Regions from separate parts of the Sphingopyxis sp. OAS728 genome, predicted to be linked through region 1. Evidence: riboswitches for the same ligand, from Rfam matches in the RefSeq annotation. Region 1 holds a riboswitch; each other region holds the start of a gene.
What was found. Region 1 has a riboswitch for cobalamin ahead of GGC65_RS14970 (TonB-dependent receptor plug domain-containing protein). Riboswitches for the same ligand answer to the same signal wherever they lie in the genome.
Positions count from the first base shown of each region.

Region 1 (9,566 bases):
TCGAGCGTCACATAAAGGTCGCAGCCGTCGAGCCGCTCGTTGCCGAGATTTGCCGCCGCAGCGCGAATCGCGACGATTTCGGCATGCGCGGTCGGGTCGTGCGATTCGCGCGGACGGTTGTGGCCCTCGGATATGATCGCGCCATCCTTGACGATCACCGCACCGACGGGCACCTCGCCCCATTCTGCGGCAATGCGGGCCAAATCGAGCGCGCGGCGCATGGGTTCGGGGAGCGGGAATGAGGCCATAAAAGCGGCCTATTCGCTTGACGAATCTCCTGCAAGCCGATAAGCGCGCGCCTTTCCCGGCTCACTCCGGTCCTCTACTCTCCGTTTTTCGGGAAGTGCCCGGACGCCGATCCGAATTTTTTAGACGAGGACGAAGACCATGTCGCGCATCTGCGAACTGACCGGCAAGGGCCGCCAGGTTGGCCACAATGTGAGCCACGCCAACAACAAGACCAAGCGCACCTTCCTGCCGAACCTGCAGAATGTGACGTTGCTGTCGGACGCGCTCGGCAAGGGCGTCAAGATGCGCGTGTCGACCCACGGCCTGCGCACGGTCGAGCACAACGGCGGCCTCGACAACTGGCTGCTGAAGGCCGGCGACGACCAGCTGTCGGCTTCGGCCCGCAAGGTGAAGAAGGAAGTTGCAAAGAAGCTGGCCGAAAAGGCCGCTTAAGCGCTTCCAAATCGCTAAAAGCAATCAGGCCGCCGGGTTTACCGCGCGGCCTTTTTGCTGTCCGGCGCCTTTCTCGGCGGAAGGTCCACCAGCTCGAATTGCAGCAACAGGCTGCGCTGCCAGATGTTGAAATTGTCGTCGGCGACGAGCCACAGATATATGCGCCCCCGCTCGACCGAAATCGCCGCGCCTTCGTAATTTTCGGCGAGCGGCGCGGGAACGCGGCCGATCGTCCGCGACCGCACGACGGCACCCTTTTTGATATCCGCCGGGTCGACGATCGCGATCACCGTCGTGAAGACGGGGTCGAAACCGAGCCGCCGGTGCACAAGCAGGATGCGCCCGTCGGGCAGCGCTGCGGCGTCGCTGACCAGCCCCCGCCCCGCCGAATCATAGAAAAAGCGAATCGGCGCAGGGCCCGGGGCGGCCGGATCGCCAGTGTAGAGCAATGCCTCGCGCCCGCGCGGATCGTCGTCGGCATCTTCCGAAAAAACGACCGTCCGGCCATCGACCAGCCGCGTCATCGCCTCTGGCCCGCGATTCCTTGGCCAATGCGGTTCGGGCAATTTGCGGCGCGATTCGATTCGCGAAAGACCGGCGTCGAGACGCCAGATCTGATTGATTATCTCCAGCGCGACCCAAATCTTGCCGCTGTCGGCGTCGATAAACATCGCTTCGGTATCGGCCATCGATTTGCGGGCCGGGCGGCCGTCGATCGTCGGTAACGCACGAATCTGCACAGATGACACCGCGCCGCGCGAATCGAGCGACAGGCGTGTCGAATAGCCATTGTCGCCGACAAGCAGGAACTGGCCCGGTCCGATGCGCGCGAGCGCGGAAAAGCCGCCGAAGCGACTGTGCGGACTGACGAGATGCCAGCCGCGCACAAAGCGCATGCTGCCCGTCGTCCCACGCGGAAAGACCAGCGGCCGCGCCGATGCCGCTTGGGTCGTATCTTCCTCCGGAAAACGCATCACGGCCCCCGGCACCGGGCCGACAGCAAGGAAGATCAGGGCAGCAAAGAGCAAACGGCGCATCGCCGCGGGGTTACGGCGGCAGCGGGCGAAAGGAAAGCGGCTCACCGCAGAAAGCTGAACATTGGCCAACAATGATGTTCAGGCTTGGCTCAAAGCGAATCGGGCAAAACATGATCATCGACACAGCCCAGACGGGCCAAACGACGACGAAGGAGAACGAAAATGAAAAAGATGGTGACCCTCTCGATCGCCGCCCTGATGTCCACCGCGACGCTGGGCATGGCGGCTCCCGCCGCGGCGCAGAACGGCTGGTACGACCGCGACGGCTATTCGAGCTATGATGTTCGTTATGACCGCGACGACCGCCGTTATGACCGCCGCGACTATCGCCGGGACAACCGCCGCGATTATCGCAACGACCGCCGCTATTACCGCGGTGACCGCCGCAATTATCGCCAGTGCGACAATGGCACCGGCGGCACGGTGATCGGCGCGATTGCGGGCGGCCTTGCCGGTCATGAGATTGCCGGTCGCGGCGACCGTACGGTCGGTACGATCCTCGGCGGCGCCGTCGGCGCAATCGCCGGCCGCGCGATCGACAAGGGGAATGACGGCTGCCGTTAAGGGCAGTTCCGACCCCCAATAATTTCCTTCCCTCCTTTGCCCCGTCTGACCCCCGTGCCAGGCGGGGTTTTTCTTGCCCGACGCGGGGCCGCAGGGGGAAGACTTGCCAACATGGCGGGGGAAGCCTAGGTTCGGCGCCAAGTGCACGCCCGCGTTTTTGCGGGCGCGTGAGCAGAACAGGTTACAATAGCCATGCGGCAAATGGCAGCGCCATCAGGGCGACCGCCGCGGCCAGGTTCAAGAACGGGGCCGGCGGCGAAAGGACGAAACAAGGCAGGCGGCGATGCGCGCCCGATGCCGATCACGCGGCCGCGCAGCTATGCGGCCATCGATCTTGGCACCAACAATTGCCGACTTTTGATCGCGCGCCCGCAAAATGGCGAGCTCGTCGTCATCGACGCCTTTTCGCGCATCGTCCGTCTGGGCGAGGGCTTGCACGGCAGCGGGAAAATCAGCGAAGCGGCGATGGATCGGACCGTCGCGGCGCTGTCGATCTGCGCCGACAAGCTGCGCCGGCGCCATGTCTCGCTGTCGCGCGCGGTCGCAACCGAGGCGTGCCGCCGCGCCACCAACGGCGAGGAACTCGCCGACCGCGTCCGCCGCGAGACGGGCATCGTCCTCGATATCATTTCGGCCGCCGAAGAGGCGCGGCTCGCCGTCCTCGGCTGCCACAATCTGATGGAACCCGGCGACGGCCCCGCGCTGATATTCGACATCGGCGGCGGCTCGACCGAGCTGATGCACGTCGATGTATCCGACCATGACGTGCAGATCCACGACTGGATCAGCGTGCCATGGGGCGTCGTCTCGCTGACCGAACATGCCCCGCTTCCCGACGACAGCCTCGCCGGGCGGCAGGCCGCCTATGCCCATATGCGCGACGTGACACGGTCCGCTTTTTCGGCCTTCGCCGACCGCGCCGAGCAGTTTGCCGGCCAGAATCTCCGCCTGCTCGGAACCAGCGGCACCGTCACGACGCTCGCCAGCGTCTTCCTCGACCTGCCCCGCTACGACCGCCGCGCTGTCGACGGGCTGGTCGTCCCGTCCGAGGCGATGCGCGGCATCAGCCGCCGCCTTGCCGATGCGAGCATTGCCGACCGTGCCGAAATCGCCTGCATCGGCCGCGAGCGGGCCGACCTGGTCGTCGCGGGCTGCGCGATCCTCGAAAGCATCATCGACCTGTGGCCCGCCGCGCGCGTCGGCGTCGCCGACCGCGGCATCCGCGAGGGCATATTGCGCACGCTGGCGATGCAGGGCCGCGACATCCCCGTCACCCGCCGCGAGTATCGCAAATGAGCGGTGCCGGCGGCAAGGGTGGCGCCAAGGGATCGGGGGGCCGCGGCGGCTTGCATGTGCGCGTCAAGACCGCGCGCAAGCGCAGCGTCTCGTCGACGCGCTGGCTGCAACGCCAGCTCAACGACCCCTATGTGCGCCGCGCGCAGGCCGAGGGCTATCGCTCGCGCGCCGCGTACAAGCTGATCGAGCTCGACGATAAATTCGGCTTTATCAAGAAAGCGCGCGCCGTGGTCGACCTCGGCATCACGCCGGGCGGCTGGTCGCAGGTCGTACGCAAGGCGAACCCGCGCGCGCGCGTAGCGGGGATCGACCTGCTCCATTGCGAGCCGCTCGAGGGCGTCGAAATCCTCGAGATGGATTTCATGGACGATGCGGCGCCCGATGCCTTGATCGAGGCGCTGGGCAGCGCCCCCGACCTTGTCATTTCGGACATGGCGGCGAACACCGTCGGCCACCAGCAGACCGATCATTTGCGCACGATCGGGCTCGCGGAAACCGCCGCCGATTTCGCGGTGCAGAATTTGCAGCCCGGCGGCGCGTTCGTCGCCAAGGTGTTTGCGGGCGGCGCCGATCACACGCTGCTGACTTTACTAAAACGTCATTTTTCAACGGTAAAACACGCCAAACCGCCGGCGAGCCGCAAGGGGTCGCCCGAACTTTATGTCATCGCCCAAGGCTTCAAGGGCCGAAGCAATGATGCGGAGGCGGACACGGAATAGTCGGATATTGGGTCGAACCGGGGGAGTTTTCATGGGCAAGTCGAAGCAGTCGATCGCGGCTGTAACGCTCGCGGCGCTGATGCTGGCATCGTGCGGCGGCGAAGGAAGCTTGAGCAGCGGCGGCCCCGTCACGGTCACCCCGACGCCGAGCCCCACACCGACCCCCAATTGCGCGCTGACCTCGCGGCAGATCTTTGCCAAGGCGGTGATCGACGAATGGTATCTGTTCCCCGGCGACGTCGCGAGCGTCAATCCCGCCGCCCATAACAATGTCCAATCCTATATCGATGCGCTGGTCGCGCCGGCGCGCGCGCTGAACAAGGACCGCTTCTTCACCTACATCACGTCGATCGCCGAAGAAAACGCCTTCTTTTCGAATGGATCGAGTGCCGGTTTCGGGGTCCGGATGACCTATGACGCGGTAAACCAGCGCGTGCTTATTGCCGAGGCCTATGAAGGCGCACCGGCCTTTGCCGCGGGGATCGACCGCGGCACGGCGATCGTCGCGATTGGCACCAACAGCAGCAACCTGCGCACGGTCGCCAGCATCGTGAATGCCGAAGGCACCGCGGGCATCACCAATGCGCTCGGCCCGAACGACCCGGGGGTCAGCCGCGTGCTACGCATCACCGATGCCGCCGGCACCCGCGACGTCACGGTGGCGAAGGCGGACTATTCGCTCGACCCGATTTCCGATCGCTATGGCGCGAAGATCATCACCGAGGGCGGGCGCAGCTATGGCTATCTCAACCTGCGCACCTTCATCGCGTCGGCGGACGACCAGCTGAAGGCGGCCTTTGCCGATTTCGGCGCGCGCGGGGTGACCGATATCATCGTCGATTTCCGCTATAATGGCGGCGGCCTTGTTTCGACCGCCAATTTGATGGGCGACCTGATGGGGGCCAATCGCGCCGGGCAAATTTTCTCGCAGACCCGTTTTCGCGCCACCAAATCGGGAGAGAATGAAGAACATCGATTCGCGCCCAGCGCGCAGTCGATCGCGCCGACGCGCATCGCCTTCATCGGCACCGCTTCGACCGCATCGGCGAGCGAACTCGTGATCAATTCGATGCTGCCCTACCTCGGCACCAATATGACGCTGGTCGGCAGCAACACCTATGGCAAGCCCGTCGGCCAGATCGCGCTCGACAAGGCCGAATGCGACGACCGCATGCGCGTGGTCGCATTCGCGACGGTCAACGCGACCGGCGCGGGCGATTATTATGACGGCTTGGCGCCGAAGATCGCGAACAGCTGCGCCGCGAGCGACGATCTGACGCTTCCGCTCGGCGACGCGCGCGAAGCGTCGGTCAGCGCCGCGATCGACTTCCTCGCCGGCAGGGCCTGCACGACGCGGATCGCCGATGCCAGCGCCGGCGCGTCGGCGCAGCGCCGCGGCGCGCCCATGTCCGCCAAACCCGAAATGCTGGTCCCCGACCAGCCGAGCGCCGCCCAGCGCGAGCTGCCAGGGCTGTTCTGATCGGTCCACCGCTGCATCGCAGCAATTGACCGCAGCCGCAAAATGGGGCTAACGGCCGCGGCAAGCGACAGGTTCCCCGGCAACGGAGACTAAGAGGGAACGGGAAAACCCCGGCTGCCCCTGCAACTGTACGCGGCGAGCCATCGGCCACTTGCCATTGGGATTCCGGTCCCGAGAAGGCGGCCGACCGGCGCTGACCCGCAAGCCAGGAGACCTGCCCGTCGCCGTCGTCTTTCGACCGGACAGGGTGTGCCGGGCGGACGGGGGTGAACCCGCATGACGACAGGTTTGGCCGCGTTCGCGCGCGGGCTCGATGTCGTGCGTCCCCGGACAACCCATCGATCCCACGCGTGTGGGCGGCCTCGTCGATGGGGTACCCAATGTTCAAATTTGTTTTCCGAAGTTCGATCTGCCTTGCCGCCGTTGCGGCCTCCTCTGCCGCGTTTGCCGAGGACGCGGGCACGGCGCATGCCGTCGCCGCCGACGGCGACAGCATCATCGTCACCGCAACGCGCGCGCCGCTGACACTCGACGAAGTGCCGTCGTCGATCGCCGTGATCGACAAAGAAGCGATCGACCGCGCGCAGGATATCGGCGTCACCGAATTGCTGCTCCGCACGCCGGGCATCAGCATCTCGCGCAACGGCGGTTACGGCACGTCGACTTCGCTCCGCATTCGCGGCGCCGAATCGGACCATAGCGTCGTCGTGATCGACGGGGTGAAGCTCAACGATCCGTCGTCGACCGGCGGCGGCTTCAACTTCACCAATTTGCTCGCCGGCGACATTTCGCGGATCGAAGTGCTGCGCGGACCACAGTCGATCCTGTGGGGCAGCCAGGCGATCGGCGGCGTCGTCAACGTCGTCACCGCCTCGCCCGAAAAAGCGCTCGAAGGCAGTTTCGACCTCGAAGCGGGATCGCGCCAGACCGTCAGCGCGCGCGCCGCGGTCGGCGGCCGCACGGGCCCGCTGAGCTGGCGCATCGGCGGCCAGCGCTTCACCACCGACGGTATTTCGTCGCACGCCAAGGCGTTCGGCGGGGTCGAGCGTGACGGCTATCGCAACACCAATCTCTCCGGCCGCGCCGAACTCGCGCTCGCCGACAATGTCAGCGTCGATGTGCGGGGCTATTATTCGAGCGGCCGGGTCGAATTCGACGGCTTCAACGTCGACAGCAACGATTATGGCCTCAACAAGGAGTTCGTCGGTTACGCCGGGCTCAATGTCGACCTCGTGGGTGGCCGCTTCCGCAACCGTATCGCTTACGCTTACACAGACACGAACCGCGACAATTTCAATCCTGACCGCGCGCGTCCGCAAAGCTTCGAGGCCGACGGCAAGAACCAGCGCTGGGAATATCAGGGCAGCTTCGATTTTACCGACCGCATCACCGCGATCTTCGGGGTCGAGAATGAACGGTCCGATTTCCGCAGCCGCTCGCCCGCAGCGTCGCTGGCAACCCCGGTCCCGGCATTCGCGCGCGGCAAGGCCGAGATCACCAGCGTTTATGGCCAGCTCAGCGTCGAACCGCTCGACGGGCTGACGCTGAACGGCGGCGTCCGTTACGACGATCATGACAGCTTTGGCGGGCAGACCTTGTTCGCTGCGGGCGGCGTATGGCGCCTTTCGACCGGCACGGTGCTGCGCGCAAGCTATGGCGAAGGCTTCAAGGCGCCGTCGCTTTATCAACAGTTCAGCGAATATGGGAATATCGGGCTCGACCCCGAGGAAGCGCACGGCTGGGAAGCCGGCGTCGAGCAGCATCTGTTCGACAACAAGCTGATGGTCGGCGCGACCTGGTTCGACCGCACGACGACGAACCAGATCATCTACAACAGCTGTTCGTCGACGACGACCAACCCGATGTGTTTCGTGCCGGGTGACCCGACGACGCGCCGTTTCGGCTATTATTCGAACGTCGCGCGCAGCGAGGCGCATGGCGTCGAGGCGACCGCGGCGCTGGCCCTCGGCGGATTGAAGCTCGACGGCAATTACAGCTGGATCGTCGCCGAGGATCGCTCCGAAGGCACCGCCAATTTCGGCAAATGGCTGCCGCGCCGGCCGCGTCAAACGGCCAACGCCTCGGCGAGCTATGGCTTCGATTTCGGGCTCGAACTCGGCGCAGCAGTCCGCTGGTCGGGCAAGAGCTATGACAATGCCAGCAACGCACAACGGCTCGACGATTATACGCTCGTCGACCTGCGCGCCGAATATGCGCTGTCGGACGAGGTCAAGCTGTTCGCACGCGCCGAGAACATCTTCGACGAGCAATATATGACCGCGTTCCGCTATGGCTCGCTCGGTCGCAGCATCTATGCCGGCATAAGGGGCCGTTTCTGATGGCCGTGCTGTCGGATCGGGGCGCCTCGACGCTGTGGGTCTCGCTGCTGACGGCCGCGAGCACTGTAACGACGCTCGCGCTCGGTTGCGCAACGCCCTTTCCGTCGCTTGCGGCGCTCGCGGCGGTGCATATGCGCCGCCGCGACGGCCTCGCGCTGATGCTGCTGGCGTGGGCAGCGAGCCAGTTCGTCGGCTTCTTCCTGCTTGGCTATCCGCGCGACGGAAGCACACTGGCGTGGGGCGTCGGGCTCGGCACGGCGGCGGTCGGTTCGGCGCTCGCAGGCTATGCGGCGTTGCAGGCGCTCGATTACCGCACGGTCGCGGCGCGGCTGAGCCTCGCCTATGCCGCCGGGTTCACGGCGTTCAAGGGCATCATCCTCGCCTTCGCGCTCGTCCTCGGCGGGCTGCACACCGCAATGGCGCCCGATCTGCTCGCCGAGCAGTTCGTGCGCAACGGCGCGATCCTGATCGGGCTTTATGTCCTCTATCGCGTGCTCGTCGCGGCAGGTGTTCCCGCACCGCAGCAACCGGCAACGGCGGCCTGATGCTCACGCGCGTCGATCCGGGTCCGGCGGTGGTGGTGTGCAACACCTGCCGCCACAGCCGCGAGTCCCGGGACGACGCGTCGGGCGTGCGTGGCGGCGCGCGGCTCGTCGAGGCATTGAAACGCCTCCAGGAAGATGAGCCGCACTATGCCTCCATCGCGGTCCAGGAAATGGCGTGCCTCTTCGCATGCGCGGATCATTGTACCGTCCACCTGCGCGCGCCCGACAAGGTCGGCTACGTCCTCGGCCGCTTTCAAGGCGACGCCGAATCGGCGCGCGCCATCCTCGACTATGCGGTCCATTATGCCGCGAGCGAGCATGGCCGCGTCCCCTATTCGCTTTGGCCCGAAGGCGTCAAAGGCCATTTCATCACCCGCACACCCCCGCCAGGATTTGTCGCCGAATGACCAGCTTTGCTTCCGTTCAGGCCTTCGAGGCCGCGCTCGCCAACCTGCGTGGGCCTGACCGCGATGCCGAAGCCGATGCACGGGTGCGGCAGGGCGAACTGACCAAACCCGCGGGTTCGCTCGGTCGGCTCGAAGACCTCGCGATCTTCTTCGCCGGGTGGCAGGGCAGGGCGCGGCCGCAGGTCGCCCACGCGCGCGCCGCCATCTTCGCCGGCAACCATGGCGTCACCGTCCATGGCGTCAGCGCCTTTCCGCCGAGCGTCACCGCGCAGATGGTCGGCAATTTCGCGAATGGCGGCGCGGCGATCAACGCCTTGTCGGGCGCGGCGGGGCTCGAACTCGCGGTCGTCTCGCTCGATCTCGACCGCCCGACCGCCGATTTCACCATCGCCCCGGCGATGAGCGAAGCCGAATGTCTGGACGCGCTCAACCGCGGCGCGGCGGCGGTCGACGCCGACCTCGACCTGATCGTCCTCGGCGAAATGGGGATCGGCAATT
Region 1 is NZ_JADBDT010000001.1:3,158,959-3,168,524, reverse strand. It holds gene tadA (tRNA adenosine(34) deaminase TadA) at 1-248, opposite strand, end outside; gene rpmB (50S ribosomal protein L28) at 388-681, shown strand; gene GGC65_RS14995 (esterase-like activity of phytase family protein) at 720-1,718, opposite strand; gene GGC65_RS14990 (glycine zipper 2TM domain-containing protein) at 1,881-2,282, shown strand; gene GGC65_RS14985 (Ppx/GppA phosphatase family protein) at 2,475-3,578, shown strand; gene GGC65_RS14980 (RlmE family RNA methyltransferase) at 3,575-4,297, shown strand; gene GGC65_RS14975 (S41 family peptidase) at 4,329-5,777, shown strand; cobalamin riboswitch at 5,830-6,014, shown strand; gene GGC65_RS14970 (TonB-dependent receptor plug domain-containing protein) at 6,158-8,116, shown strand; gene GGC65_RS14965 (hypothetical protein) at 8,116-8,661, shown strand; gene GGC65_RS14960 (DUF1636 domain-containing protein) at 8,661-9,068, shown strand; gene cobT (nicotinate-nucleotide--dimethylbenzimidazole phosphoribosyltransferase) at 9,065-9,566, shown strand, end outside.

Region 2 (9,566 bases), 1.9 Mb from region 1:
GCCATGCACGACGGTCCGGCGCCCGAGCGTGACGCCGATCTTGTTCAGCGTGATGCTCACCATATCCGTCGCTCCCGCATCAGGTGGAGGAGGAAGATCGGTACCCCCAGAAAGGCGGTGACGACGCCCAGCTTCAGCTCGTTCGTCGTCGGAATGATCCGGACGCCAAGGTCCGCGAGCGTCAGCAGCGCCGCACCGCCGATGGCCGAGGGCAGCAGGATCGCCGACGGGCTGCGATCGGTGAGCGGGCGGATCAGGTGCGGCACGATCAGCCCAACGAAACCGATCGATCCCGACACGGCGACCGCGCCGCCAACGCCGATCGCGGTGCCGATGAGCAGCCGCAATCTTGTTCGCCGAAGGTCGGTGCCTAGCGCCTGCGCGGCATCCTCGCCCAGCGTCAGCGCATCGAGCGCGCGCCCGTTCCACAGCAGCATCGCCCCGCCGATCGCGATGCACGGCAGTGCGATCCACACATGGTCGAACGACCGGTTCTCGAGGCTGCCGAGCAGCCAGGTCATGATTTCCATCGCCGCGAAGGGATTGGGCGACAGGTTGAGCGCAAGGCTGGTCCCCGCGACCGCGAGCGTGCCGACCGCAATCCCGGCAAGGATCAAGGTCAGCGGGCTTTCGGCCTTGCCCGACAGGATGAACAGCAAGGCGAGCGACAGCAGCGCGCCGCCCGTCGCGAGCAAGGGAAGCATGACAGGATGCAGTTCAGCGATCCCGAAATAGAGCGCCGCCACCCCGCCGAGCGCCGCGGCGTTCGACGTTCCGAGCACCGACGGTTCGGCAAGCGGATTGCGCAGATAGCCCTGCAGCGCGGCGCCCGCGAGCCCGAGGATCGCGCCGACGCCGAGCGCGAGGATCGTGCGCGGCAGGCGCAGGTCGAACAGGATCACCGACGCCACCCGGTCGCCGTCGCCGGTCGCGGCGGCGATCAGCCGCGCGACCGAGAGGTCGACCGCGCCAAACAGCAAGGATCCGGTGGCGGCGACGAGCGTCAACAGGAGCAGCGCCGCGATCAGCGACCAGCGGGGCAGGGCAAGGCGGTTCATGGTCGGTCCCCGTCGATGCGCGCAATCTGCGCGGTCATGCTGCGCGCCGCCTGTGTATAGGCGGGGCTGCCGCATACGGTCCACGCCTGCGGAATGCTGATGCGCGGAATATCCTTGATCGCGGGATGGTGCAGCATTTCGCTTCCCTGGTCGGTCACGACATCGGTCGCGCTCTCGACGATCAGGAAATCGGGCTCCGCCGCGACCATTTCCTCAAGGCTCAATTGCGACAGCGGCGGCTTGCCGAGCTTGCCCGCCAGATTGACCAGCCCGACGCGCCCCATCAGCTCGTCGATCAGCGTCCCCGTGCCGGTCATATAGCCGCGCCGCTGATAATAGGCCGCGACGCGGCCCTTGCCCGGCTTGGGCAGCCCGGCCAGCTCGCCTTGCATTCGTGCGATCAGCGCGCTGCCGCGTTCGGGATGGCCGACCGCCGCCGCCGTCTCGCGGATCGAGGTATAGATTTCATCCAGCGTGTTCGCGGTGGCGAGATCGAGTAGCGGATAGTCCTGCCGCGGCAGCGCGCGCAGCGCCGCGCTGCGGCTCGCCGGCATGCCGACGATCAGGTCGGGTTCGATCGCCAATATCTGCTCGGCCGAATTGCTGAGCAAGGGAATGCCTGCGGCCTTGGCCGCCTCGCCCGACATTTCGACATCGGTGGCATTTTTGGTGAGCCCGGCGATCTGCTCCCGGTCGGCGAGCGCGAGCACAAGTTGGTCGGCGCACAGGTTGATCGATACGATGCGCTGCGGAACGGCGGGCGCCTTGGCGCGCGGGGCGGGGGAGGTCGCCCAGAGCAGTCCGGCGCCGCCGAGCAGCGCCGCTGCCGCCGCAAGCGCGCGCGCCCGCATCAGAACTCGATTCCCTTCTGCGCCTTCACATTCTGCTCGCGGAACGGATGCTTCACCTGCGCCATCTCGGTGACGAGGTCGGCGGTGTCGATCAACTCCTGCGGGGCATTGCGCCCGGTGATGATCACATGCGTCATATGCGGTTTCGCACCCAGCGCCTCCAGCACCTCATCCACCGGCAGATAGTCGTACCGCAGCACGATGTTGAGCTCGTCGGCGATCACCATCTTGTAGCTCGGGTCGGCGATCATGCGCTTCACCTCGTCCCACGCTTCGCGCGCGACCGCAATGTCGCGCGTCCGGTCCTGCGTGTCCCAGGTAAAGCCTTCGCCCATCGGCTTGAATTCGATCAGGTCGGGAAAGCGATCGAACACCGCTTTCTCGCCCGTCGCCATCGCGCCCTTCACGAATTGCACGACCCCGACCTTCATGTCGTGGCCGATCGCGCGCACCGCCATGCCCAGCGCGGCCGAGGTCTTGCCCTTGCCGGGGCCGGTGTGGACGATCACCAGCCCCTTTTCGACCGTCTTGGTCGCGACTTTTTTGTTTTGCGCCGCCTGAATTTTCTTCATCTTCGCCGTATGTTCGGCGTCGGTGCGCGCCTTCATCAGAAGCGCGCCCGCACGCCGCCATAGGCCGCGCGGCCATAGGTGCCGTAATTGAACGCGGTCGCATAATCGGCGTCGAACAGATTGTCGACGCGGCCGTAAATCTCGAAATGGCCGCCCACGGGGAAGGATGCGCGAATGCCCGCAAGCGCATAGCCGTCGAGCGGCACAGCGTTCGCCGCATCGTCGAAACTGTCGCCGACCAGCGTCAGCGTCGCGCCGGTCGACAGGCCGAACGACCAGTCATAATCGGCCGACAGGCTGACCGCATGCGCGGCGCGGCGGGGCAGGCGCTTGCCGTCGAAGGCCGGCCGTCCCGACCGGTCGCGCGCGTCGATATAGCTGTATGATGCGGTGACGTTCAGCGCATCGACGGGCTTCAGCGCCAGCGTCGCCTCGATCCCCTTGGCACGCGTGCGATCGATATTGCCATAGGTGAAGGTCGCATTGTCGTAATTGATCTGGTCGTCGGTGTTGCGCAGGAATGCGGTCAGCGAGATCAGCGCGCGGCCATCGGCCAGATTCTGGTCGATGCCGATATCATAGCTTTTCGACCGTTCGGGGCGCAGCGCGCTATTGCCGCTGAAGGCGTCGTAAAGCTGGTATAGCGACGGTGCCTTGAACCCTTCGCCATAGCTCAGCCGGACGTTGGTCGCGCCCGCATTCGGCGAATAATTGGCGTTGGCGCCGAAGGTCGTCGCGCCGCCGAACTGACTGTGGTCGTCGTGACGGACGCCGCCCGACAGCGACAGGCCGGTAAAGGGCTGGACGATCCCCAGCGCATAGACGCTGTCGATATTCGCCTTCTGGCTGTCGGTCGATCCAAAGCCGAAGAAATCATAGTCGGGCCGCTCATGCTCGTAACCGAAGATCAGCTTGGCCTGCTGCACTGGCGTCACGACGCCCTGATATTCGAACCGCAAATTGGTGCCCGAATAGCCGTAATCGGGCGCGGTGCCGCGCACGAAATAATAATCGCGCTCGTTGCGCATCCACGTCACTGCCGCGCGGCTGGTGAAATTGCCGTCGAACAGGCCCAGGTTCAGCCCTGCATAACCGACATATTGGTCGAGCTTGGCAACGTCGGCGCTGTCGGCGGGCGCGCCGAAGAAGCTGTCATAATCGAGGTCGGCGTTGATGTAATAGCCGCGCAGGTCGAGGCTCAGCGCGTCGCTGAACGCGACCTTCAGCCGCGCGTTGCCCGCGAAATTCTTGTATCCGTCCTTCTCGGTGCCGACCGCTGCCGACGAAATGCCGTCGGTGCGAAAATAAGCCCCGCCGATCCCGCCCGAAATCGCCCCGGTGGTGCCCGACACATCGGCCTTGGCACTGAGCGTATCGCTATACCCATATTCGGCCGAGGCGCCCGCCGCAAAGCCTTCGGCCGGGGTCGCGGTCATCAGGCTGACGACGCCGCCGATCGCCTGGCTGCCGTGCACGACCGAATTCGACCCGCGCAGCACTTCGATCCGGTTGATGTTGCCGGTCAGCAGATGGCCGAAATCATATCCGTCGCCGATACCGCTCGGATCGTTGACCTTCACCCCGTCGATCAGCACCAGGGTTTGCGTCGTTTCCGCACCGCGCAGCGAAATTCCCGCGACCGATCCGGTGCTTCCGGTGCGGTTGAAGCGCACGCCCGGCGTCGTCGCGAGCAGGTCGACGATGTCGACCGTCTGGCGCTTTTCGATCGTGTCGGCGTCGATGATCGTGATCGCCTGACCGACTTCGTCGCGCGGTTGCTCGATCCCCGACGCGGTGACGACGATGTCGTCGCGGTCGCTATCGGTGGTTTGGGCCGGCGCAGGCGTCGCCGCCGTGAAAGCCAACAGGGAAATGGTCGCAAATTTCAACATGGGTAGGGCCCCGCACGCCGACAACGAAGGCGGAGCCTGTCGATACGCGCGCGCGATCGACCGATGTCGGCGGCGCAAGTGGCGTCATGGCCTGCGACCCCGTCACCGAGGCGGCTCCGGCCGCCTGGTTGTCGCTCGACGGAAACCTCCGTGCCGCGGCCTTTCCCTGGACCTTGGCATTGAGCGACCCACGCCGGCAGGTCTCCTGGCTCGCGGGTCAGGGCTCGATGCACGCCTTCCCAGGTGACCCCAGTGGCTGATCCGAACGCGTCGGACCGGTGCATCTCGCTCGCCGCTTACAGTTGCAGGGACAGCCTCGGCTTCGGGGGTTCAGGACGAGCCCCTTCACCGCGTTCCCATTTTAAGCCCTTTCGGGCACCGGCGCGATCATGCGCGAGGCAAGCCCCGCACGCGCCGCCCATAGCGGAATCGCGCTTTTGCGCAATGGCTATTGGCGTTCGACGATCATCGCCGCACCGACGCCCATCGCGCCGGTCAGCACGACAAGTCCGTAGCGTCCCCCGCACGCGTCGAGCGCGTCGAGCAGGGTCGAGGTCAGGATCGCGCCGCTCGCGCCCATCGGATGCCCCTTTGCAAGGTGTCCGCCGCTGACGTTGACGCGCGCCGGATCGGCATCGCGGTCGCGCAGGAATTTGGCGATGGTGACGGCAAACGCCTCCATGAACTCGATCCGGTCCATATCGTCCAGCGTCAGCCCGGCGTGCGTCAGCACCTTGTCCATCGCCGCGAAACCTGCGGTCAGTGAGGCCGCGGGGTCGCCGCCGCTCTCGGCAAAGGCGACAACGCGCGCACGCGGCGCGATGCCCAGCCCTGCGCCGCCGACCAGCGCCAGCCCCGCGCCGTCGCAGATCGGCGGCGCGTGGGCGATGCTGTGCAGCGGTTCGAAGGTCGCGCCTTCGAGCGCGCCGGCATATTGCGCCTGCAGTTCGCCAAAGGCGGCCGGCGCGGCGGCTAACGATTCCGCTGTGGTTTGTCGGCGGATGCATTCCTCGCCCGCCAGCGCGCCGGTCGCGATGCGCGAGGATTGCAGGGCGGCGTCATTTTCGGTCGCCGCTGCTTTCTGCTGCGAGCTGAGCGCCACCGCGTCGAGCTCGGCGCGCGTGATGCCTTCGACATGGGCGAGCCGGTCGGCAGCGAGCACCGGCGGCACGAAGCGCGCGTGCGGTGGCAGTTCGTCGTTGGCGTAAAAGCCCGCGCGGTCGCCGAGGAACGGGCTCGCGCTCATCGATTCAACGCCGCCCGCGAGGATGTGCGTGGCTTCGCCGCTCGCGACCTTCGCCACCGCCTGACCGATCGCCGACAGCCCCGACGCGCAATAATTGTTGATGCTGTGCGCCGCCGCGGTGTCGGGAAGCCCCGCGTGGAGTTTCGCAAGCATCGCGATATGCCCCCCCTGAGCGCCGCTCTGCGTGACGCAGCCAAGCAGCATCGCGTCAGGCGCCGACGCGATAGCGCCGCAACGAGCGGCGAGCGCGGCCGCCTGCTGGCGCACCAGTTCCTGCGGACTCAGCCCGGCAAGCCCACCATCGGGCCGCGCCTTGCCGCGCGGCGTGCGCACCGCATCGTAGATAAAAACGTCGGTCAAATCAGGTGCCGACGACGAAGCTGACTGCGGTCGTCGCGCTGCCGCCGACGTTGAAGGTCGCGAAGTTGCGCGCCCCTTCGACCTGATAATCGCCCGCGTTTCCGGTGACTTGCCGCCAGCCGTCGAGCAGCATCCGTACCCCGGTGGCACCTACGGGATGCCCGAGCCCGATCAGCCCGCCCGACGGGTTGACCGGCAATTTGCCGCCCAGCGCAATCGTCCCGTCCTCGACCGCGCGCCAGCTTTCGCCCGGCTTGGTGATACCGAAATGATCGATCGCCATATATTCGGTGATCGAGAAGCAATCATGCACCTCGACCCCGTCGCAGGCATAGATGTCGGGCATCTCGGCACGGCGCAGCGCGTCCATCATCGATTTGCGAACGCTAGGAAAAACAAAGTCTTGGCCTCTACTCCCCGCGACCTTCGTCGAATAGAGCAGGGGCGCGGTCGCATGCCCCCATCCCTTGATCCGCGGAATGCTGTCGATCGAAATCCCCCGACGTTGCGCGTAAACTTCGGCAACTTCCGCCGAAGCCAGAAAGATCGCGGCGGCGCCGTCGGTAACCTGCCCGCAGTCGGACTTGCGCAAGCTCCCTTCGATCAGCGGATTGACCTCGTCATTCTCGCCGAGATGCTCATCCGTGATCGCCCAGCCGCGCGTCTGCGAGTACGGGTTCTTCTTCGCATTGGCGAAATTGTTCGCCGAAATGCCGCGCAGATATGCACGGTCGAGGCCGAAGCGTTCGTCATATTCCTCGGCGACGCGCGCGAACATATATGGCCAGAGGTAGCGCGCCTCCTGCGCCTCGCGCCCCGCCCAGGCAGCGGCACCGAGATATTCGGCGGCACACTGGCCGGGGACATTGCGCATCAGTTCGATGCCGAGCACCAGAGCAAGGCCGTAGCGTTCGGCTTCGATCTCGGCCGCGGCGGCGAGGATCGCGATGCTGCCCGAGGCGCAGGCGGCCTCGTGCCGCGACGCGGGGATGCCCGCGAGGTCGGGGTGGACGTGACCGAAGAAACCGCCGAGCTGGCCTTGTCCCGCGAAGAGTTCGCCGACGAAATTGCCGACATGCGCGGTTTCGACCTCCTTGGGTTCGATGCCGGTCGCAACGAACGCCGCTTCGGCGACGTCGCGGAACAGTTCGAACAGCCCGCCGCCCTCGCGTTCGAGGTTGCGCGAAAAGTCGGTCTGCGCGCCGCCGAGGATGAAGACGTCCTTTGCCATGTCAGGCTTCCTTTTCGAGGGTTGCGAGTGCCATTTCGCGTACTTCGCTGCGCATCACCTTGTTGGTGACGTTGCGCGGCAAGGCGTCGAAGCGGAACAGGCGTTCGGGCAGTTTGAAGACGGCGAGGTCGTGGCCGCGCAGATAGTCGGCGACTTCGCCGATCCCGACGTCGTCGGCGCCGCGCGGGACATAGGCGAGGCCGATGCGCTCGCCCATCGTCGGATCGGGGAGCGAAAAGACACACGCCTCGGCGAGCAGCGGGTGGCCGCCGAGCAACTGGTCGATCTCCTCGGGCGAGATGTTCACGCCGCCTCGGATGATCAGATCCTTGCAGCGTCCGACAAAGCGGTAGAAGTCGCCCCCCTCGGCGATCTCGAACAGGTCGCCGGTGCGGAACCAGCCGTCGTCGGTAAAGGCTTCGGCTGTGCGGTCGGGGGCGTTATGATAGCCCTCGAACAGCGTCGGTCCCCGGATTTGCAATTCGCCCGAGACGCCGTCGGCCTCGATCGCATCGCCGCCGCCCGGCGGCACGAGCCGGCTTTCGATATTGGGCGCGCGGCCCTCGCCATAGGGGCGCTGATAGGTGCCGCGGCGCGGGAACAGGCTCGCGCGCTTGTCGGGATCGGGCATGTCGCCCTCGCCGGTGATGAAGCTCATCCCCTCGTTCGATCCGAAGACGTTGACGATGATGATGCCCAGCTTCTCCTGGAAACCGCGCACCATCGCGGGGGCGAGCGGCGCCGATCCCGAGGCGATGACGCGCAGGCTGGAGAGGTCGACCGACGCGAGCAGCGCCTCATTCTGCAGCAGCATGTTGAGCACGGCGGGCGGTGCGATCGTCAGGCTCGGCCGCTCGGTCGCGATCTGCTTGAGATAGATGCCGGGATCGAACGGATGGTGCAGCACCATGGTGCCCGCGCTGGTCAGCCAGCACATGGTGATGCCGCCGATGCTCGCCATGTTGATGAGCGGGAAGGGGTTGAGCAGGATATCGCCCGGCCCGACCTTCATCGCCTCATACCCCGCGCCCGCGACCGCGATCCAGTGGTTGTGGCTGCGCGGTACGCCCTTGGGAACGCCGGTGGTGCCCGAGGTCCAGCAGATGGTGAAGATATCGTCGGCGTCGACCGGGTTCGCCGCGACATGCGCGGCGAGGGCCCGCTCGTCGCCGCGGACGGTCGACAGGTCGAGCGCGCCCTCGGGCGGATTCGGGCCGAAGGTCATCAGCCGGATGCCGTCCAGAAGCGGCTGCGCAACGCCGACATGGTCGCAGCCCTTGACCTGCGTCGCGCAGACGAACGCCTTGGGCTCGACGACGCCGATCATCCCTTTGAGCTCATGGCTGCGATATTGCACCGCCGCCGGGCTGACGATCGCGCCGATCTGCGCCGCCGCAAAATAGAGCGCAACGAACTCGCTGATATTCGGAAGCTGGACGAGCAGTACATCGTCCTTGCCGATCCCCGCGACGATCAGCGCGCCCGCGATCCGGTCGACCTCCGCCTCAAGCTCGGCGTAGGTCAGCCGCTGCGGTTCGCCGAAAGCGAAGTCGCCGCGGTTCGGCGCATCGACCAGCGCGAGCCGCTCGGGATGCGCCACCGCATTGGCGAAGAACAGGTCGGCGAAACTCTTGTCGCCCCACCAGCCGTTGTCGCGATGCCGCCGCCTTTTATCCTCTCCCGCGACGATCATCTCAGGCGGCCAGCACGCTGTTCGGACCCATGCCGATGTCGTCGCCGCTTGCCCAGACGGTGTGCGTGCCCGAACAGATGCGTTCGGGCAGGATGATCCGGCACACCGGCCCCGCCGCGACATTTTTCGCGTCGATCAACACGCATTCGGAGCGATCGGTTTCGAGGTCGGCGATGAAGGAGACGAGATAGCCGTCGTCCTCGTCCTTCGCGTTTATGCGCGGCGCGAAGGGCGCCTCGCTGCCGAAGCGGCCGGGGCCGAATTCATATTCCTCACTCGTTCCGGCGTTCAGGTCGTGCTTCACGAGCCCGCGGAACAGGAACCAGCCGGGCTCCGGGATCGCGCTATAGGCGTAGCGGTAGGGCTTCCCCGCATAGCGGTGGTTGAACATGCCGAATTCGAGATCGCGGTCGTCGAGGCGCTGCTCGGTGGTCTCACCGGTCTTCAAATTGAAGCGCCAGCGGTGGAGGCGCGGCTTCAGGAGGCCCTGATCGAGATAGGCCATCATCCGCTCCAAGCCCTCAGGGGCGTTCGGATAGGACTTCGGCATCGGCTCTTCCTGATAATAGCCGTCGAGGATGATCTCGTCGCCTTCCTCCCACGCGTTGAGCCAGTGGAGCGTGTAGGTCGGCTCGGCTTCGAACCAGCGGATATCCTCGGGCT
Region 2 is NZ_JADBDT010000001.1:1,243,731-1,253,296, reverse strand. It holds gene GGC65_RS05895 (ABC transporter ATP-binding protein) at 1-63, opposite strand, end outside; gene GGC65_RS05890 (FecCD family ABC transporter permease) at 57-1,058, opposite strand; gene GGC65_RS05885 (ABC transporter substrate-binding protein) at 1,055-1,909, opposite strand; gene cobO (cob(I)yrinic acid a,c-diamide adenosyltransferase) at 1,909-2,517, opposite strand; gene GGC65_RS05875 (TonB-dependent receptor plug domain-containing protein) at 2,517-4,373, opposite strand; cobalamin riboswitch at 4,551-4,771, opposite strand; gene GGC65_RS05870 (acetyl-CoA C-acyltransferase) at 4,822-5,979, opposite strand; gene GGC65_RS05865 (acetyl-CoA acetyltransferase) at 5,981-7,210, opposite strand; gene GGC65_RS05860 (class I adenylate-forming enzyme family protein) at 7,212-8,903, opposite strand; gene GGC65_RS05855 (carotenoid oxygenase family protein) at 8,905-9,566, opposite strand, start outside.
Region 2: linked by a shared signal. The riboswitch ahead of GGC65_RS05875 (TonB-dependent receptor plug domain-containing protein) and the one ahead of GGC65_RS14970 (TonB-dependent receptor plug domain-containing protein) in region 1 are both predicted to bind cobalamin.

Region 3 (9,566 bases), 2.0 Mb from region 1:
CGCCGGGGTCGACCTGTCGGGCAAGCGCTTCCTCGTCACCGGCGTCTCGGCCGGGCTCGGCGTCGAAACCGCCCGCGCGCTCGTCGCCCACGGCGCCGATGTCGTCGGTGCCGCGCGCGACCTGACCAAGGCCGAAGGCGCCACCGCCGCCGTCCGCGACGCCGCAGCACAGGGTGGCGGCAGCTTCGAGCTGATCCAGCTCGACCTCGCCTCGCTCGCCAGCGTCCGTGCCGCCGCCGATGCGCTGATCGCCGACGGCCGCAAATTCGACGTCGTCATCAACAATGCCGGCGTGATGGCCGCGCCCTTCGGCAAGACCGAGGATGGCTTCGAAACTCAGTTCGGCACCAATCACTTGGGCCACTTCACCTTCGCGAACCGCATCGCGCCGTTGATCAAGGACGGCGGCCGCCTCGTCAGCCTCGCCTCGTCGGGGCACCGCTTCTCGGACGTGAACCTCGCCGATCCGAACTTCGACAATGGCGATTATGAACCGTGGATCGCCTATGGCCGTTCGAAGACCGCGAATATCCTCTTCGCCGTCGAGTTCGACCGCCGTCACAAGGACCGCGGCGTGCGCGGCATCGCGCTCCACCCGGGCGGCATCCACACCGAACTCGGCCGTCACCTCGACGAAGGCGCGATCGAGGCGCTCGTCGAACAGCTCAACGCCAATGCCATTGCGGCGGGCGAGCCCGTGTTCGAGTTCAAATCGATCCCGCAGGGCGCCGCAACCTCGGTCTGGGCCGCCGCGGTCGCCGATCCGGCCGAGGTCGGCGGGCGCTATCTCGAGGATTGCCACGTCGCCGAGCTCGCGAATGACGAGGGCCTGCGCGCCGGCGTGCGCTCCTATGCGATCGATCCCGACAACGCCAAGGCGCTGTGGGCGAAGAGCGAGGAGATGGTCGGCGAGCGTTTCTGACGCCTCGATGACGACAAGGGAGCGGGCGGCCGTGCGCCGTCCGCTCCGCATCGTCCCGAACCGCCCGCTAGTCGACGACCCAATAGTCGGCGGCCCCGCCCGGCTCGAAGCCGCGGCGGCAAATCACATTTCCGTCCTGCGTCAATTCGGCCCACGCGCCGATCGTCTCGCGCTCCATCATCACCAGCGCCGCGGCGACATCCTCGGCCTCGAACGCAACGCGCTTTTCCATCCCGAACCAAGCATCCTGATATCGCAGGACAAAGGTGGTCAGCACGGCGACGTCAGCCGGGATTTCGGGGCGCGGCAAACACTCGCATTCGCCGTCGCTGGAGCCGCTGGAATAGTCTTGGGGGAGCTTCATGGGGGAGAGCCTTCGGTGGGGGAAACGAAGGGGGCAGTCCCGCCGGCCTGTTCAGCCGCGACCGCCGCCAGGGCGAAAGGATTTGGTCGGCAATGCATCTCCTGCGCCCCGCGGGCGTGCGGACGGCACCGCGAAAGGCGGCGCAAGGTGTCCGAAAACTATGCTATATCATTGCCATACGCCTTGGTATCGGCCCCACCCCGTTCGACGGGCCGCCCGTTCGAATCGACAAACGACTTGACGTTTGCATGGCATACGAAGGCACCAGGGCGTCATATAAAGAATTCTTTATATGACTATTGACAAGCCCCGCCGCTGCGTTATGTTTCAGCCTGTCGAGGTTCTCTGCGCCGCTTGCGCTGCGTGGAGCTAAGACGGGAAGCCGGTTCAAAGCCGGCGCTGCCCCCGCAACTGTAAGCGGTGAGCGATGGTCGCTACGTGTCACTGGTCCGGCAAGGGACCGGGAAGGCCAGACCACCGCGTCGATCCGTGAGCCAGGAGACCTGCCTCGTCAGATACGTCCTCCGGCGGGGTGTCCGGTCAGGCCGCATGCATGGCTGCGCCCGACCTTGCTTCACGGGCGCGGACTCGTGCCTGCTCGTCTGCCCGGCGCCTTGCCCCTTGCAAGGTGTTTGAAAATGACTGTCAGCGTCGCCACCCTCGGCTTCCCCCGCATCGGCCTCCGCCGCGAACTCAAATTCGCGCTCGAAAGCTATTGGGCGGGCAAGTCGACCCTCGCCGAACTCCAGTCCGCCGCAGCGGGCCTCCGCGTCGCCAACTGGGCGCGCCAGAAAGCGCTCGGCGCCGACATCCTGCCCTCGAACGACTTCTCGCTCTACGACCATGTCCTCGACACCAGCGCGCTGATCGGCGCCGTCCCGCCCCGCTACGACTGGAGCGGCGAGACGGTCGATCCCGACCTCTATTTCGCCATGGCGCGCGGCGCGCAGGGCCCCGCCGCCTGCGGCCACAGCCACGACACAACAGCGCAGGAAATGACCAAATGGTTCGATACCAACTATCATTTTATGGTCCCCGAACTCACCGCGGGCCAGACCTTCCGTATCGCCTCGACCAAGATTTTCGACGAATTTGAGGAAGCCAAGGCGCTCGGTTATTCAACCCGCCCCGTCCTCCTCGGCCCCGTCTCCTATCTGATGCTCGCCAAGGGCAAGGCGGTCGAACCGCTCGCGCTCCTGCCGCAGCTCCTCGACACCTACGCCGAAATTCTCGCCCGCCTCGCCAAGGCCGGCGCGGAATGGGTCCAGATCGACGAGCCGTGCCTCGTCCTCGATCTCAGCGCCGAGCAACGCACCACCTTCGAGCGCGCCTACGCCCGCCTCGCGACTCGCGGGCCCAAGCTGATGCTCACCACCTACTTCGGCGGCCTCGGCGACAACCTCGACCTCGTCGCTGACCTCCCCGTCCACGGCCTCCACCTCGACCTCGTCCGCGCGCCCGACCAGCTCGAGCCCGCGCTCGCCAAGCTCCAGCCACACGTTCTCCTATCGCTCGGCGTGATCGACGGCCGCAACATCTGGCGCGCCAACCTCCCCGACCTCTATTGGCGTCTCAAGGAACTCGCCGGCAAACGCGACCTCATCCTCGCCCCGTCCTGTTCGCTCCTCCACGTCCCGGTCGACCTGACACTCGAAACCGGCCTCGATCCCGAAATCGCCCAGTGGCTAAGCTTCGCGGTGCAAAAGATCGAGGAACTCGCCGCGCTCGCCAAGGCGCTCAATGAGGGCGAGGATGCCAGCTTCGCCGCCTTCTCGGCCTCGCGCATCGCCGCGGTCGCGCGCCAGACCTCACCGAAAATCCACAACCCGGCAGTCGCCCAGCGCCTCGCCGCCCTCGACGAAAGCGCGACCCACCGCACCTCGCCCTTCGCCGTGCGCCGCGACGTCCAGCAACAGCGCCTCGCCCTCCCCGCTTATCCCACCACGACGATCGGCAGCTTCCCGCAGACTCCCGAGGTCCGCAAAGCCCGCGCCGCGCATATCAAGGGCGAAATCGACGATGTCGCCTATGACCAGTATCTGCGCGTCGAAACGCGCGCCGCGGTCAAATGGCAGGAGGAAATCGGCCTCGACATCCTCGTCCACGGCGAATTCGAACGCAACGACATGGTGCAATATTTCGGCGAGCAACTCGCCGGCTTCGCCTTCACTCGCGCCGGCTGGGTGCAAAGCTACGGCTCGCGCTGCGTCCGCCCGCCGATCCTCTATGGCGACGTCTCGCGCCCCGCGCCGATGACCGTCGACTGGTGGCGTTATGCGCAGGACCAGACCGACCGCCCGATGAAGGGCATGCTCACCGGTCCCGTCACCATCCTCAACTGGTCCTTCGTTCGCGACGACCAGCCGCGCGAGGCAAGCTGCCGCCAGATCGCGCTCGCGATCCGCGACGAGGTGCACGATCTCGAAGCCGCCGGCGCCGCGATCATCCAGATCGACGAAGCCGCGCTGCGCGAAGGCCTGCCGCTCCGCCGCAGCGAATGGCAGCATTATCTGGACTGGGCGGTCGAAAGCTTCCGCATCGCATCATCGGGCGTCCGCGACGACACGCAGATCCACACCCATATGTGCTATTCGGAGTTCAACGACATCATCCGCGCGATCGGCGCGATGGACGCCGACGTTATTTCGATCGAGACCGCGCGCTCGCAGATGGAGCTGCTCGACGCCTTCGCCAGCTATGCCTATCCGAACGAGGTCGGCCCCGGCGTCTACGACATCCACAGCCCCCGCATCCCGGCCGAGCGCGAGATGACCGACCTTCTCACCCTCGCCGGCCAGCATGTCTCGCCGCAGCAGATCTGGGTGAACCCCGATTGCGGGCTCAAGACGCGCAAATGGGATGAGGTGCGCCCGGCACTCGTCGCGATGGTCGCCGCAGCCCAGGCGATGCGGACCAAAGCCCGCATCAAGGAAGCCTATGATGCAAACTGACGCGATCATGCCCGACGGCCAACCCGCCGTCCGCGTCACCGCCATGCCCGTGAACGCCAATGTCTATGGCGACATCTTCGGCGGCTGGCTGATGGCGCAGATGGACCTCGCGGCATCGTCCGTGGCCTCACGCCACGCACGCGGCCGCGCGGTGACGATCTCGGTGGAAGGCATGTCCTTCCACCGCCCCGTCTTTGTCGGCGACGAGGTGTCGGTATTCGGTCGGCTCGTCAAGGTCGGCCGCACCTCGATGCACGTCGAGGTCGAAGCCTGGGCGCGCGACCGTCATGCCGACGAGGATAACAAGGTCACGCAGGCGGTCTTCATCTTCGTCGCGGTCGGCCCCGACCGACGCCCGCGGACGGTGAAGCCGCTCGAAACCTGATCGTCAGGCGGCGTCGCCCGACTTTGCCCGGCGACGCCGCCACAGGATCAACCCGCCGACGCCCAGCCCGAACAGCCCGACCATCCCCGGCTCGGGTATCGGCGTCGCGCCACCGCCGGTCGAACTGTCGCCGCCGCTCGATCCGCCACCGGGCGGCGACGTCGTATAGCCGCCCTTGAACGTCCCGATATGCATCTCGCCATTCTGCTTGAGATTGCCGAACACCGCCGACCCCTGAATATAATTACGCGTCTCGGCATCGGCGAGCGGCGCGAGCACCGATCCGCCCCATGCAGTGCTCAGCTTCAGCGTCTCGGCCTCGGGGAAATTCCAGATCACCCGCTCGCCAAGGTTGTTCGTGCCGCCCAGGAAATTGTCGTTGAGGTTGATCGACCGGCCGCTGACATTGACGATCGCGGTGTCGGCGCCGTTCAGGTTAAACTGGATCTCGCCGATCTTGTCGAGGTTCGCCGCGGTAATGTTGAACACCGCCAGCCCCTGAGCATTCGGCTGCGCGGTAAAGGTGCCGCGATTGCCCTGCACCGTCAGCTGGCTGTTCGATTTGAGCGTGCCCATCTCGAACGACAGGCTGCCCATGCTGCTCTTCAGATCGGTTTTCTGCTGTTGCAGCGCCAGCCCGAATGCGGGATTGCTCCTGTCGAGGTTGGAAATGACGGTATTCTGATTGACGTTGGTGTTGCTGATCGTCCCGCCGACCTTCACAGTCTGGTTCGGGCCATTGAGGTTAAAACCGCTGGTCACGTTGCCGCCGACGACCGCACCCGAGCCATTGTTGAGATTCTTGTGGCTCCCGGTCACGTTTCCGACAACGGTCAGGCCCGGCTGGCCGTTCGGTGAGGTCGTAACGCGGATGCCGTAGTTCGACGAATTGCCAACAAGATTGCCCCCGACGAAGGTCCGCCCCTCGACTTCGGAAGCGGATTCGAGGTTGCCGAGCACGACGAGATTCCACTCGCGCAGCGCGTCGACGCCCGTGATCGTCTTGCTCTGAGCAAAAGCGGGTAGCGTCAATGCGGTCGCTACGATCGCGACGGGGAACAGAATGCGGGTCGAGAAGAGCACAGTTATCGTCCGGTTTTCAATGGCAAGGCGCGGGCGCCCATAGGCTGTTCGTCGCCCCTCTTACACCGAAGTGCGACGGACCGTTGTCCCGTTCCGGAACAGCGATCCAAAACCGTCGTACAGCCGTGCCGAAATCGCGGCGGGCGCGCTTCAACCTATGGAGAAGAAGCCGGTCACCGTCAGCCGCCCGTCGCCGGCGCTTGCGGATAGCGCATTGTCCGGTGAAATCGCCCCGCTGTGAAGATTCCAGCTGCGATAGAGCAGCGCGCGATTGTAGCGCGCGGACTTGGTGGCAATGCATTCGAACAATGGCGTATCGCCCAGCAAATAGCCGGGCGGCGGCGCCCCCCCATGACGCAGTTCGGTGTCGAGGTGGCGAAAGAAGAGGTCGCGCCGCCGCTCGTCGATCGTCTCGAACCCCGTCGCGCGGTGGCGGAAGAAGGCGGTGCCGTCGCCTCCCTTGGGCGACAGGTAATGGACGAGCGCGATGCGATCCTCGGTGAAGGCGTCGATATGCGGAAGGCGCTGCGGGATCGTGAGTTCGCCCGCCGGGGTCGAGACAATCGAAAAGCTCGCATCGACGACCCTGATCGGCCCGGTCCGCCCAAACGCGGCAGCCGCAGCTGCTGCAATGACCGGTAGCTGGGTCGCGAGATAGGACGGCGGGAGATCGGCTCGAACGCCGGGATAATGATTGAGCGCCGGCGCGAAATCGGCTTCCGTTGCAAAACGCCGCAAGCCATCGGGATCGGGTGCGAAATCGTCGAGGATGACGAGGGGCTGCGCTTCAACGCCGATGCTCTCGACCGCGACTGTCGTCATTCGGCGCACGCCGCGGCGCGCGCCAGCAGGAAGTCGCGCTCACGCTCGTTGCTCGACAACACAGCCGCGGCTTCAAACTCCACCTTCGCTTCGCCCCGTCGCCCCGCTCGCAGCAAGAGATCCCCACGAGCAGCAGGCAGCGGCGCATAGTTGCGGAGCGCAGCGGCCTCGGCAATCTCGTCGATCAACTGCAATCCGGCCTCTGGACCGAAGGCCATGCTGTACGCCACCGCGCGATTGAGCTCGACCACCGGCGACGGCATCACCTGACCCAGCCGGTCGTAGAGCGCGGCGATACGCTGCCAGTCGGTGTCATCCGCCGACCGCGCCCGCGCATGGCATGCAGCCAGCGCCGCTTGCAACGCATAAGGCCCATCGGCCCCGCCCAGCGCCCCGGCGCGATCGAGTGCATTCAGCCCGCGGCGGATCAACAATTGGTCCCATCGCGCGCGATTCTGCTCGGTCAATGGCACGAACCGCCCGTCGGGCCCGGCCCGCGCCGCCAGCCGCGACGCCTGGATTTCCATCAGCGCGAGCAGCCCCAGCACCTCGGGCTGTTCGGGCATCAACCCCGCCAGAATGCGCCCCAGCCGCTGCGCCTCGGCGCACAGCGGCGGGCGGACGAGCGACGGCCCCGCGGTCGCGGCATAGCCTTCGTTGAAGATGAGATAGACGACCTCGAGCACCGACCCCAGCCGCGCCTGAAGCTCCGCCCCGCGCGGTACTTCGAAAGCCACGCCCGCCTTGGCGATCGCCTTCTTCGCCCGCGTGATCCGCGCCGCGATCGCCGCCTCGTTCGACAGGAACGCCCGCGCAATCTCCTCGACCGTTAGTCCGCCGACCAGCCGCAGCGTCAGCGCCGCGCGCGCCTCGGGCGAAATCACCGGATGGCAGGCGGCAAAGATCAGCCCGAGCAGTTCGTCGCCCAGCAGATCGTCGAGCGCTGCCTCGACGGCCTCCGCGCTCATGTCGCGCTCCTCGTCCAGTTCGCGCGCGATTTCGGCATGTTTCCGCTCCCGCATCGCATGGTGCCGCACCCCGTCGATCACGCGCCTTTTCGCCGCCGCGGTCAGCCAGGCACCCGGATTATCGGGCACGCCCGTCTTCGGCCATTCGGTGAGCGCGATCAGTAGTGCCTCCTGCGCCAGTTCCTCGGCCCGGTCGACATCGCGCGTCATCCGGGCGAGCGCGGCGATCAGCCGCGCGCGCTCGATCCGGAACACCGCTTCGATCGCCCGATGGGTTTCGTCCTTCGCCATGCCTGCCTTCTCGGGCAAGGGAACCGGGGAGGCAAGCATGGCAGTGGACATCGCTTATTCGCCGCTCAGTCGCTCGCGCAGCTTCTGTTCCTGCTCGGCAAGTTCGGGGGTCAACGCCTCGCCAAAGTCTTCCATTTCATAGAAGGGCCGGATTTCGAGTTCGCTCGGCCCCGGCATCGGGTTCGGACAGCGCTTCGCCCACGCGACCGCCTCGTCCATGTCCTTGACCTCCCACACCCAATAGCCCGCGACCAGTTCGCGCGTTTCGGCAAAGGGTCCGTCGATCACCGACCGGCTCGCGCCATCGAACGCGATCCGCTTGCCGAACGACGAGGGCTTGAGCCCGTCGCCGTCGACCATCACGCCGGCGTTGACCAGTTCCTCGTTGAACTTGCCCATCGCCTCGAACATCGCGGTCATGTCCTCGGTCGGCGGCAGGCCCTTTTCGCTATCCTCGGTCGCTTTGACAAAGACCATTACACGCATCGTTCATCTCCTTTTCGATCGGGCCAACAGCGGCTCCTGCCAACACGACGAACGAGCGTTCACCGAATCGACACGAGCCACGAAAAAAACTTCAGGCGACCTCCGCCAGCGACTGCGGCGTCGAGAAACGCTGGCGATATTCGTGCGGCGACAGCCCGATCAGCCGGTGGAACAATTTGCGGAACGCTGCCGCATCCTCATATCCGACACTCCACGCAATCTGGTCGACCGTCCGCTTCGTAAACTCCAGCAGCTCGCGCGCCTTACCGACGCGGATATGCTGGACATATTCGACCGGCGTCATCCCCGTCGCCGCCTTGAAGCGCCGTTGGAAGGTCCGCTCTTCCATCCCCGCCTCGCCCGCCATCTCGGGCACCGCCACCGGCCCCGCGCCCTTGGCTTGCAGCCAGTGCTGGACCTTCAATATCGCCTCGTCGCCATGGTTGAGCCTCGGCGCAAAGCTCGCATAATTTTTCTGCTCGCGCCCCGACGGATCGATCAGCAGGAAGCGCGCGGTCTCCATCATCACCGTCGGTCCCAGCAACCGCTCGACGATCCGCAGCCCGAGGTCGGTCCACGCCATCAGCCCGCCCGCGGTGACGATATCGCCGTCATCGACCACCATCCGGTCGGCCTCCATCCGCACGTCGGGAAAGCGGCTCCGGAACTCCTCGGCAAAGAACCAGTGCGTCGTCGCCGGCCGCCCCGCTAGCAATCCCGTCGCCGCCAGCGCGAACGCGCCGCCGCAATTCGACGCGAGCACGGTGCCCTGCGCGTGCCGGTCGAGCAGCCAGCGCGCATAGGGCTCGACCTCGCCCGGCTCGAGCAACTTATGGAGGCTGCCCGGCGCGATCAGCACCGCGGGCGAATTGGCGGCGCGTTCCTCGGCATGACTGTCGTAACAGCGGGCAAATCCCCCGCCCTCCTGCAGCCGCCAATGGCTGACGCGGATCGGGCGGCGCCCATGATCGACCGCGAAACGGCCGGCGACATGGAACAGGTCGGTGATGCCATGGACCATCCCGGTCTGGCAGTCGGGGTACAGCATCATCCCGACCTCGACCAATGCGGGCGGAGCGTCCGGCACCTTCAACTTGGGCATCTCGCCTCCCCCCGATTGCGCATATGTCGGAATCGGCCCGCATAATGTCGGGTCCGCCAATCCCGCGCAAGATCGTCGCGGCCTATTTCCCAATCACCGGGACGGCGACCCCGCCCTTCAAGCCGAAAGGAACCATATCATGACCACCATCACCACCAGGGACGGAACCAACATCTTCTTCAAGGATTGGGG
Region 3 is NZ_JADBDT010000001.1:1,119,682-1,129,247, forward strand. It holds gene GGC65_RS05280 (SDR family NAD(P)-dependent oxidoreductase) at 1-922, shown strand, start outside; gene GGC65_RS05285 (hypothetical protein) at 990-1,286, opposite strand; cobalamin riboswitch at 1,608-1,812, shown strand; gene metE (5-methyltetrahydropteroyltriglutamate--homocysteine S-methyltransferase) at 1,925-4,237, shown strand; gene GGC65_RS05295 (acyl-CoA thioesterase) at 4,224-4,622, shown strand; gene GGC65_RS05300 (choice-of-anchor A family protein) at 4,626-5,705, opposite strand; gene GGC65_RS05305 (DUF6445 family protein) at 5,856-6,527, opposite strand; gene GGC65_RS05310 (RNA polymerase sigma factor) at 6,524-7,786, opposite strand; partial or broken gene GGC65_RS05315 (YciI family protein) at 7,922-8,272, opposite strand; gene GGC65_RS05320 (GlxA family transcriptional regulator) at 8,364-9,374, opposite strand; gene GGC65_RS05325 (alpha/beta fold hydrolase) at 9,514-9,566, shown strand, end outside.
Region 3: linked by a shared signal. The riboswitch ahead of metE (5-methyltetrahydropteroyltriglutamate--homocysteine S-methyltransferase) and the one ahead of GGC65_RS14970 (TonB-dependent receptor plug domain-containing protein) in region 1 are both predicted to bind cobalamin.